One region of the Microbacterium sp. NPDC064978 genome, then DNA from elsewhere that is predicted to be linked to it. Evidence: riboswitches for the same ligand, from Rfam matches in the RefSeq annotation. Region 1 holds a riboswitch; the other holds the start of a gene.
What was found. Region 1 has a riboswitch for thiamine pyrophosphate ahead of ACIGJI_RS13775 (ECF transporter S component). Riboswitches for the same ligand answer to the same signal wherever they lie in the genome.
Positions count from the first base shown of each region.

Region 2: another riboswitch for thiamine pyrophosphate. It lies ahead of thiM (hydroxyethylthiazole kinase); the one in region 1 lies ahead of ACIGJI_RS13775 (ECF transporter S component).

Region 1 is NZ_JBITWF010000004.1:167,135-172,814, forward strand. It holds gene ACIGJI_RS13765 (energy-coupling factor transporter transmembrane component T) at 1-245, opposite strand, end outside; gene ACIGJI_RS13770 (ABC transporter ATP-binding protein) at 242-1,699, opposite strand; gene ACIGJI_RS13775 (ECF transporter S component) at 1,699-2,340, opposite strand; TPP riboswitch at 2,333-2,442, opposite strand; gene ACIGJI_RS13780 (D-alanyl-D-alanine carboxypeptidase) at 2,520-4,001, shown strand; gene ACIGJI_RS13785 (ABC transporter ATP-binding protein) at 4,060-5,680, opposite strand, start outside.
Region 2 is NZ_JBITWF010000006.1:44,303-49,982, forward strand. It holds gene ACIGJI_RS17130 (NAD-dependent epimerase/dehydratase family protein) at 1-745, shown strand, start outside; TPP riboswitch at 753-846, shown strand; gene thiM (hydroxyethylthiazole kinase) at 838-1,686, shown strand; gene ACIGJI_RS17140 (bifunctional hydroxymethylpyrimidine kinase/phosphomethylpyrimidine kinase) at 1,683-3,830, shown strand; gene argC (N-acetyl-gamma-glutamyl-phosphate reductase) at 4,070-5,149, shown strand; gene argJ (bifunctional glutamate N-acetyltransferase/amino-acid acetyltransferase ArgJ) at 5,146-5,680, shown strand, end outside.

The sequences.
Region 1 (5,680 bases):
GCGATGGTGAGACCGGTCAGCGGCGCCGCGAGCCAGACCGGCCACGTGCGCACCCAGAACTCCCGCCAGCCGATGCCCGCGAAGAGGAACAGCACCGCTTCGAGTGCCAGGGCGACGGCCGCCGACACCGGGTCGAGCGTGAGGACCAGCGGCACGGCGATGAGCGCGCTCACCCCCAGCTTGGCGACCGGATTGATGCGGGCGACGACGCCGGTGCGGGTGGGGGCGGGGGCGAGCACCGTCATGCCGGTGCCCCCAGGACGAACCGGGTGGCGTGCAGAGCGCGGGCCACATCGAGATCGTGGGTGATGGTGACGATCGCCGATCCCTCGTCCCGGAGGGTGGCGAGCATCGCCACGAGCTCGGCCCAGGTCCGGGCGTCCTGGCCGAAGGTCGGCTCGTCGAGGATCAGCACCCGGGGTCTCGTGGCGATCGCGGCCGCGACCGTCAGGCGGCGCTTCTCCCCGCCCGAGAGCGTGTACGGATTCGCCGCACCCAGGTGCGCGAGCCGCAGGCGGGTGAGCAGCTCGTCGACGCGGGCAGACACCTCGTCATCGGGGACGCCCAGGGCGCGGGGACCGACCGCGAGCTCGTCGCGCACGGTCTTGGCGAGGAGCTGGTGCTCCGGTTCCTGGAACACCATCCCGATCCGCGTGAGGAGCTCGCGAGACGCCCACCGGATCGGAGACGGATTGGCCCCCTGCGCGAGTGACGGCGCCGCGATCACGGCTCCCCCTGCGGGAGGGAGGAGCCCCGCGAGGGTCAGGGCCAGCGTGGACTTGCCCGCGCCGTTCGGCCCGGTGATCGCGAGGGCCTCGCCGGCACGCACGTCCAGGTCGATGTCGTGCGCCACCGGACGCCCCTTCACCCGTGCGACAGCCAGCCCGTGCGCCGAGAGCAGCACGTCCCCGGGCGCCGCGCGTGGTGCGGGGGGCGCGGCCGGCGGGCGGCCGGGTACCCACACGCCGTCCGCCGCCAGGCGCTCCCCCTCCGTGCCGAGCACCTCCGCGGGAGTGCCGTCCGCGACGACCCCGCCGGCGCCGAGCACGATGACCCGCGTGAGGAGGGGCAGCCACACCTCGAGGCGATGCTCCACGACCACGAGGGTGGCGGGACGCGCGGCGAGCATCCGCTCCACCGTATCCCTCACCTCGCGCACGCCCTCGGGATCGAGATTCGCCGTCGGCTCGTCCAGCAGCACGAGTCCGGGGCGCATCGCGAGCATGCCAGCCAGGGCGAGGCGCTGCTTCTGGCCGCCCGAGAGCGCCGCGGTCGGATGGTCGAGCGGCACGTCGAGGCCGACGGCCGCCATGGCCGCCTCGACACGAGGCCAGATCTCCGCCCGCGGCACCCCGAGGTTCTCACAGCCGAAGGCCACATCGTCGCCGGCGCGGGCGAGGATCACCTGCGAGTCGGGATCCTGGAGGACGAGCCCGGCCCGACCGCGGGTGGCCACGGCGGGGCCGCCGTCGATGAGCAGCCCCCCCTCGCTCTCCCCCTCCTCCTCGCCGCCGAGCACACCGGCGAGGCCGTGCAGCAGTGTGGATTTGCCCGCGCCAGAGGCCCCGAGCACGAGAACCCGCTCGCCGGGCTCGACGCGGAACGAGACATCGCGCAGCGCCCAGGCGAGGCGACTCGCGTGTCGCCACCCCCACCCCCGGGCCTCGACGCCGGCGGGAGCGACCTGCTCGGACGACATCAGACGCGCACGCGCGCCTCGCGCCCGGAGCCGAAACGGTCGAGAGCCCCCGTCGCCGCGATGCCGCGCGCGAGCACCCAGGACAGCGCACCGGCGATGACCGCCCCGGAGATCACGGTGCTCACGAGATAGATCGCGGTGAAGGCGGGACCGGAGCCGGCGTACCAGAGGACGAGGTTGTTGATGCCGCCCGCGAGCGCAGCGCCGGCACCGGCGAGGATCGCGACGGGCAGCGACCAGCGGCGGTAGAAGAACAGCAGGAAGATCAGCTCGGCACCGAGTCCCTGCACGAGGCCTGCCTCGAGCGTGAGGAAGCCGCCCCACTGGTTGCCGATGAGCGCCGAGACGACGGCGGCCAGCAGCTCGACGTAGATCGCGGCGCCCGCCTTGCGGATGATGAGCCCGCCGAGCACGCCCGCGAAGAGCCACGGGCCGTCGAGGAGCCCTTGGAGGCCGGGAAGCAACGGCTCGAGCAGGGCCTTCGGCCCCAGGTATCCGACGTTCCAGGCCAGGAAGATCAGACCGGCGGCGACGCCGAGGACGCTGGCGACGACGATGTCGACGACGCGCCAGCGCAGATAGCCGCGCGCCGGAACGGCCGTGCTCTTCGCAGACGCGGATGCGGACGTGGACGTACTCATGTGAACTCCTCCCTGCGCTGGCATGACCCAGATCAGGTTCGACGGTCGAAGCGCGATTCGCTCCCTCTCAGCCCGGCTCGCCGGACTCCCGTGGTTGTGCTGTCGATCCTACCCCGTTCCGCCCGCGCGTCCCGAGCCGCGCACGGCGGATTCCGGGCGGTATTCGGTACCGTAAGCGAGTGACCGCTTCCGATCCCCCTGAAGAAGCGTCCGGCGGCGTCGACGTCGACGCGCGGCCCGAAGACTCCGCACCCGTGTCCGCCGAGCCCGCGCTCGACCCTCCGGTCACGGAAGCGGTGTCGTGGGCCGATGCGTCGGCTCCGGCGACCGCGCTGACCTGGGTGGACCCGTCGCTCGTCGCCGCGGAGTCGTCGACGCCCGAGTTCGACGCCTCGGCCGGCACGGAGGACGAGACGGGATTGCTGCGCGACGCGAAACTGCGACCCGCGATCGCCGGCCCCGGACTGCTCGTCCCGCTCGGTGTGCTCGTCGGCCTCGTCGCCTCCTACGCCGGCACCACGCTGCTCTGGCCGCTGCACGAGGTCGCCCCGACCGTCCAGGCCGTCGAGTTCACCCCGGTCGCCGCCCCCACCGCCGCGCTCGCCTGGCCCGCGGTCGGCGACGGCGCTGTCGGGATCGCCGGGATGACGACCGCGGCGTCCACCACCGCTCCGGTGAGCATCGCGAGCATCACGAAGGTCGTCAGCAGCCTCATGGTGCTGGATCGTCTGCCGCTCGCCCCCGGGGAGCAGGGTCCGGAGTTCGCCTTCACGTATGCCGACAGCATCCGCTACTGGGACTACCGGATCGCCAATCAGTCCGCACTCGATGTCCCCGTGGGCGGAGTGCTGACCGAGTACCAGCTTCTCCAGGGCACCCTGCTCGGCTCGGCCAACAACTACATCGACCGGCTGGCGTCGGAGATCTGGGGGTCCGACGGGGAGTTCGCGGCCGCGGCCGAGGTCTGGCTCGGCGAACGCGGGCTCTCCGGCATCACGGTGGTGACGCCGTCGGGATTCGATGAACGCAACGTCGCCACCCCCGAGGCCCTCGTGGCCCTGGGCGAGATGGCCATGCGCAACCCGGTGTTCGCCGAGATCGTGGGAACCCGGTCTGTCGACCTGCCCGGGGCAGGCAAGGTCGAGAACACGAACGGGATGCTCGCCGATCCGGGTGTCGTCGGCATCAAGACGGGCACCCTCGTCGGGTGGAATCTGCTGACCGCCAAGGACGTCGCCGTCGGCGACTCGACGGTCCGGCTCTACGCCGCGGCGCTGAACCAGGAGGACGACGAGGCGCGTCTCGCCCTCACCCGTGCGCTGTTCGCCCAGACGGAGGCGGCGTTGCAGGCCCAGGGCCCGGCCGTCCCGGCGGGCACGGTGGTCGGGCGCGTGGTCACCGCCTGGGGTGAGCGCGTCGACGTGGTCGCGGGCGAGGACGCCGACGTCGTGCTGTGGAACGGGGCGAGCGCGACCGCATCGACGGTGTTCGACCTCGGGGAGGAACGGGAGGCGGACGGGACGGTCGGCACCTTGACCACGACCGGCCCTGTCGACAGCACAGAGACCGCACTCGTCCTCGACGAGGACCTGGACGGTCCGAGCCCGTGGTGGCGGCTCACCCACCCGCTCGAGCTCTTCGGCATCTCCGGGGACGACTGAGTCCTGACGCACGATGCCCCACTCCGGATCCGGAGTGGGGCATCGTGCGTGGAGCGGGTCAGGCGCGGGGCGTGGAGCCGTCCGCGCCGTCGTCGAGAAGCGCCTGCGCTGCTGCGGACTCGGCCGCCGGGACCTGGGCGCCGACGGCTGCTCCCGCCACGGCGTCCGCCGCCTGCTCCTCGGCACTGGCTTCCGCGTCCGCCTCGCCGGTCACGACCACCGGAGACGAGCCGGTGAGAGCCGCTTCCGCATCGAGGTCGGTCGCCGCCTGCTCGAACTGCGACTGGTACAGCCGCCAGTACGCGCCCTGCGCCGCGATGAGCTCGTCATGCGTGCCCTTCTCCACGATGTCGCCGTGCTCCATCACGAGGATGAGATCGGCGTCGCGGATGGTCGACAGACGGTGCGCGATGACGAACGAGGTCCGTCCGTGCCGGAGCGCCGCCATCGCGTTCTGCAGCAGCAGCTCGGTGCGGGTGTCGACCGCCGAGGTGGCCTCGTCCAGGATGAGGATCGACGGCTGCGCCACGAAGGCCCGCGCGATCGTGATGAGCTGGCGCTCACCGGCCGAGACGTTCGACGCGTCCTCGTCGAGCACGGTGTCGTACCCGTCCGGAAGCGCGTGCACGAAGCGGTCGACGTAGGTCGCCTTCGCCGCGGCCAGCACCTCCTCGTCCGTCGCGGTCGAACGGCCGTAGCGGATGTTCTCGCGGATGCTCCCGGCGAAGAGCCAGGGGTCCTGGAGCACCATGCCGGTGCGGGAGCGCAGTTCGTCCCGGGTGATGGTCGAGATGTCCTGACCGTCGAGCATGATCCGGCCGCCGCTGAGCTCGTAGAACCGCATGATGAGGTTCACGAGCGTCGTCTTACCCGCACCCGTGGGGCCGACGATCGCGACGGTCTGCCCCGGTTCCACCCGGAAGGACAGATCGGTGATGAGGGGACGCTCGGGCGAGTACGAGAAGGAGACGTTCTCGAACTCGATCACACCCTCGCCCTCGCGGAGCGCGGGGGCGTCAGGGCCGTCGGCCTCCTGCTCGTCGGAGTCGAGCAGATCGAACACCCGCTCCGCCGACGCCGTGCCGGACTGCACGACCGCAGCCATGCCGCCCAGCTCGGACAGCGGCTGCGTGAACTGCTGCGAGTACTGGATGAACGCCTGCACGTCGCCGAGGCGCAGCTGCCCGCTCGCGACCATGAGGCCGCCGAGCACCGCGATGCCGACATAGGTGAGGCTGCCGACGAAGGTCATCGCCGGCATGATGATGCCCGAGAGGAACTGCGCCTTGAAGCTCGCCTGGAACAGCTCCTCGTTCTCGGCCTTGAACTTGTCCAGGGCGTCCTGCTCGCGGCCGAACACCTTGACCAGGGCGTGGCCGGAGAAGGCCTCCTCGACCCGGGCGTTGAGCCGCCCGACCTTGCGCCACTGCGTGCCGAAGGCCTTCTGCGACCGCGGACCGATGACGCCGAAGATCACGCCCATGAGCGGAAGCGCCACGAGGGCCACGAGCGCGAGCTGCCACGAGATCGAGAACATCATCACGAGCACGCCGACCACCGTCAGCACGGCGGTCAGGGCACCAGACAGCGACTGCTGCATGGTCTGCGTGATGTTGTCGATGTCGTTCGTCACGCGGGAGATCAGCTCGCCGCGCTGCACCTTGTCGAAGTACGCCAGC
Region 2 (5,680 bases), on a different contig from region 1:
CGCCGCGGCGGTCCGTGCGCTCGGCGACCGTCCGGCTCGGTGGACGTACGTCTCCTCGATGTCGGTGTATCGCGACGACGAGACGGTCGGGACCGACGAGTCGGCATCGCGGCACCCGGCGGCGCAGGCCGGTGAGGACGACGACTACGCGCGACAGAAGGTCGCGGCGGAGGATGCCGTGCAGGCGGGCGTCGGCGATCGCGCACTCCTCGTCCGGCCCGGCCTCATCGTCGGCGACGGTGACCCGAGCGATCGCTTCGGCTACTGGGCGGCGGCGTTCCTCCGGGCCCTGGATGAGCCGGTGCTGCTTCCACCGCTCGAAGGGCGCACGACGCAGGTCATCGACGTCGAGGACGTCGCTGCGTTCGTCGTGTCCGCCACCGTCACCGGTGCCGTGAACGCGATCGGCGACGTGCGCGACCTGGAGGACGTGCTCCGGACGGTACGCGCGGCCACGGGGCACGCTGGGCCGGTCGTCGTCGGCACGGAGGAGCGCCTCGTCGCCGAAGGCGTTGCGTACTGGGCGGGGCCGCGCTCGCTGCCGCTGTGGCTGCCGCCCGAGATGCGCGGATTCATGACCCGCTCGAATGCGCGGTACCGGCGCAGCGCGGGCCCGCTCCGCGCCCTCGACGAGACGGTGGAGCATGTCGTAGCGGACGAGCGCGAACGGGGCGTGGACCGCGAGCGCCGCGCCGGACTCACGCGGACGGAGGAGCGGGCTCTGCTCGACGCCCTCGCTCGCTAGACTGCGAGGCAGTGACACGGGGTGCCGCATCCGCGGCTGAGATCACACCCGTCGAACCTGATCTAGTTCGTACTAGCGAAGGGATGTCGCCGATGAGCGATCCTGTGCGTCCGCAATCCGTCCTCGACCTCGCCGTCACGGCGGGAAGGCTGCGGGAGGAGGTCCGGGCCACGCCGCCGTTGACGCACTGCATCACGAACGCCGTCGTGACGGGGTTCACCGCCAACGTGCTGCTGGCGCTCGGGGCGGCGCCGGCCATGGTAGACATCGTCGGCGAGGCCGAGCCGTTCGCCGCTGCCGCCTCGGGGCTTCTCATCAACCTCGGGACGCCGACCCCGGAGCAGCGGGAGGCGAGCAGGGAGGCCGTGGCGGGAGCGCTCGCCGCCGGCACGCCGTGGGTACTCGATCCCGTTGCGATCGGCACCCTCCCGGTGCGGACGGCGCTCGCGCACGAGCTCGCCGCGCTGCGCCCCACCGCCATCCGCGGCAACGCGTCGGAGATCCTCGCGCTGGCCGGACACAGCAGTGGCGGCCGCGGTGTCGACGCGACGGACGGGACCGAGGCGGCGGCTGCGGCGGCCCGCGAGCTCGCCCACCGGTACGGTTCTGTGGTCGCCGTCTCGGGCCCGGTCGACTTCCTCACCGACGGGGAGCGGGTGATCCGCATCGCCAACGGGCATGAGCTCCTCACACGGGTGACCGGCGGCGGGTGTGCCCTGGGCGCCGTGATGGCGGCGTTCCTCGGGGCGGCCCGTGGCTCCGCGACAGATGCGCTGACGGCGGTGACCGCGGCGACCCTCGTCTACACGGTCGCAGCCGAGCAGGCAGCGGAGATCTCCCGCGGACCGGGCAGCTTCGCCGTCGCACTGCTCGACGCCCTGTCCGCCGTGACCCCGGCGGACCTCCGCGCCCGCGCCCGCGTCGAGGAGGAGGCCCGATGACCGTCGACCTGTCCCTGTACCTCGTCACCGATCGGTCGCTGTGCGGCGCTCGCGGGGTGGTCGCGACCGTCCGCGAAGCGGTGGCCGGCGGTGTCCGCATCGTGCAGCTGCGCGACAAGGAGGCGACGGACGAGGAGACCGTCGTGCAGCTCCTCGCCCTGTCCGCGGCCATCGACGGTCGCGCGCTGCTCGTCGTGAACGATTGCCTCGATGCGGCCGTCGAGGCCCGTCGTCGCGGTGCCAGGGTGGACGGGGTGCACCTCGGCCAGGCGGATGCCTCGGTGCTCCGCGCGCGCGAGCTTCTCGGCCCGGGGGCGTTGATCGGGCTCACGGCGAACACCTCCGCGCACCTCGACGAGGTCGCCGCCCTGCCGTCGGGCACGGTGGACTACCTCGGGGTCGGCGTCATCCGCCCCACGCGCACGAAGCCCGACCATCCGGTGCCGCTCGGCATCGACGGCTTCGCCGCATTCGTCGCGCGCAGTCCGCTGCCGTGCGTCGCGATCGGTGGGGTGGACCTGGAGGACACGGCGGCGTTGCGTGAGGCCGGCGCGTCCGGGATCGCGGTGGTCTCGGCGCTGTGCGCGGCAGAGGACCCCCGGTCCGCCGCCGCGGCCTTCCGGCGACACTGGTTCGCACGGGCGGTGCCGCACGTGCTCAGCATCGCCGGCAGCGATCCGTCCGGAGGTGCGGGCATCCAGGCCGATCTCAAGGCGATCGCCGCGAACGGGGGCTACGGCATGGCAGCCCTCACAGCCCTGACCGCGCAGAACACGCAGGGCGTCCGCGCCGTGCATGTCCCTCCCGCGGAGTTCCTGCGGGCGCAGCTCGACGCTGTCGCCGACGACATCCGCATCGACGCCGTGAAGATCGGCATGCTCGCGGACGGGGAGGTGATCCGCACGGTCGCCGCCTGGCTCCGGACGACGCAGCCCCCGATCGTCGTGCTGGACCCCGTCATGATCGCCACCTCGGGAGACCGACTGCTCGACCCCGACGCAGAGCGCGAGCTGCGGGGCCTGCTCTCCCTGGCGACCGTGGTCACCCCGAACCTCGCCGAACTCGCCGTCCTCGCGGGGCGCGAGGTGGCGGGCTGGGCGGACGCGCTCGCCGCGGCGCAGGAGCTGTCGGCCGATACGGGGACCGCGGTGCTGGTGAAGGGCGGGCATCTGCCCGGGGACGAGGCACCGGACGCCCTGATCGACACGGCAGCCGGTACGCACGCGGAGTTCCCCGGGGCGCGCATCCGGACGGAGAACACCCACGGCACCGGCTGCTCGCTGTCCGCGGCTCTGGCCACACGACTGGCGCGGGGCGACGATCCCGCGACCGCGGTCCGCGCCGCGCGCGCCTGGTTGCGGGAGTCCCTCCGCGCGGCCGACGACCTGGACGTCGGGCGAGGGCACGGCCCGATCCACCCCTTCGCGGGGCTCTGGGCGCGCGGCGGGGTCGAGACCCGGCCGACACCGGAAGAGGTGGCCGTGGCCTGGTGGGATGAGACTGCCGCGATCCGCCGCGACATCGATGCGCTGCCCTTTGTACGTGCGCTCGCCGACGGGACGCTCGACCGCGACGCCTTCGTCTTCTACCTCGCGCAGGACGCCCTGTACCTCCGCGAGTACGCCAGGGTGCTCGCGGAGGCGTCGCGCCTCGCCCCGACCCCCGACGAGCAGGCGTTCTGGGCCGAGGCCGCGCACGGTGCGATCCGCGGCGAGCTGGAGCTGCACGCGTCGTGGCTGACACCGGAGACCGGGGTGAGCGGCGCCACCTTCGCCACCGAGCCCGCCCCGGCGACGATCGCCTACCTCGACCATCTGCGCTCGGTCGCGTTCGGCGGCGACTATGCCGCACTGATCGCGGCAGTGCTGCCGTGCTTCTGGCTCTACACCGACCTGGGGGAGCGACTCCATGCCGGAGCGTTCGGCGCGGCGCCCCGCGAGCCCCGGCATCCCTACGCGTCGTGGCTCGCGACCTACGCGGATCCGGCCTTCGCGGAGGGCACGCGGCAGGCCGTCGCGCATGTCGCCGCTGCGGCCGCGAGGACCGACGACATCGGCCGGGAACGGATGCGGCGCGCCTTCCTCACCTCGAGCGCACACGAACGCGCCTTCTTCGCCGCACCGGTCGCGCGCGCTGTCGTGTGACGCTCGGGATTTGCGGTGCCGGACGCGCCCGCGCTATCGTCGCCGCATGCCTTCGGTCGCCACCGCTCCTTCGACGCTCGTCCCGAGCGTCATCGCCGTGCGCCGACGTCGCGGCCGCCGATTCTAGGCGACCCCGCCCTTCTGCCTGCGTCCGCGCGGCGGTCGAGTGCCGGTGTCGCCGCCTCCGGCCCCGCCCCCGGTCCCGAGATCGTCGAGGACCCGACCGTTAAGGTAGAAGCATGACGTATTCCGTCGCCGTCTCCGGCGCCTCCGGCTACGCAGGCGGCGAGATCCTGCGCCTCCTGGCCGCACACCCCGACGTCGAGATCCGCACCGTCACGGCGCACTCGAACGCCGGACAGCCCCTCGTCGCCCATCAGCCGCACCTCCGCTCGCTCGCCCACCTCACGCTGCAGGACACCACGCCGGAGATCCTCGCCGGACACGACATCGTGTTCCTCGCCCTCCCGCACGGCCAGTCCGGACAGTACACGGACGCCCTCGGCGACACCCCGCTCGTGATCGACGCGGGGGCCGACCACCGGCTCACCTCCTCGACGGAGTGGGACGCCTTCTACGGCGGGGCGTTCCACGAGCCCTGGACGTACGGCGTGCCCGAGCTCGTCGTCGGAGGGGGCAAGCAGCGCGAGGCGCTCCGCGGCGCGACCCGGATCGCCGCACCCGGCTGCAACGCCTCCACGGTGAGCCTCAGCCTCGCCCCCGGTGTCGCGGCCGGCGTGATCGACCCGGGCGACATCGTCTCCGTCCTGGCCGTCGGCCCGTCCGGGGCGGGCAAGAGCCTGAAGACGAACCTCCTCGCCTCCGAGATCCTCGGCTCCGCGAACCCGTATGCGGTGGGCGGCACGCACCGCCACATCCCGGAGATCCGACAGGCGCTCGCCGCCGCCCGCCCTTCGACGGGCTCAGGCCCCTCGACAGGCTCAGGGACCCAGGACATCCGGATCTCCTTCACCCCGGTCCTCGTGCCGATGTCGCGCGGCATCCTCGCCACCTCCACGGCGCCGATCGTCGACGGCGTGAGCGACGCCGAGATCCGCCAGGCGTGGGAGAGCGCCTACGGCGACGAGACCTTCGTGCAGCTGCTCCCGGAGGGCAGCTTCCCGCGCACCGCCGACGTGCTCGGGGCGAACACGGCCCTCCTCGGTCTCGCGATCGACCGCGCCGCGAACCGCGTGACGGTGGTCACCGCCGTCGACAACCTCGTCAAGGGCACCGCCGGAGCTGCCGTCCAGTCCATGAACATCGCGCTGGGGCTTCCCGAGACCCGCGCCCTCTCAGTGAACGGAGTCGCCCCGTGAGCGTCACCGCCCCCGCAGGATTCGAGGCGGCCGGAGTCGCCGCCGGACTCAAGTCCACCGGCAAGCCCGATGTCGCCGTCGTGGTCAACCGCGGCCCCCGGAAGGTCGGCGCTGCCGTCTTCACGAGCAACCGCGCCAAGGCCAACCCCATCATCTGGTCCCAGCAGGCCGTCGCGGACCGCGTGGTCGAGGCCGTCGTCCTCAACTCCGCCGGGGCGAACTGCTTCACCGGCAGCTTCGGGTTCCAGACGACCCACCAGACCGCGGAGAAGGCGGCCGAGCTGCTCGGCATCAGCGCGGGCGACGTGCTCGTCTGCTCCACGGGGCTCATCGGGACGGGCGACGAGGTCTTCCGCGAGAAGGTCCTGGCCGGCACCGCGCAGGCGATCGCCGAGCTGAGCTCGGACGGCGGGGAGAGCGCCGCGCACGCCATCATGACCACGGACACGGTTGCGAAGACCGCTGTGGTGACCCGCGACGGCTGGACGATCGGTGGCATGGCGAAGGGCGCGGGCATGCTCGCCCCCGGTC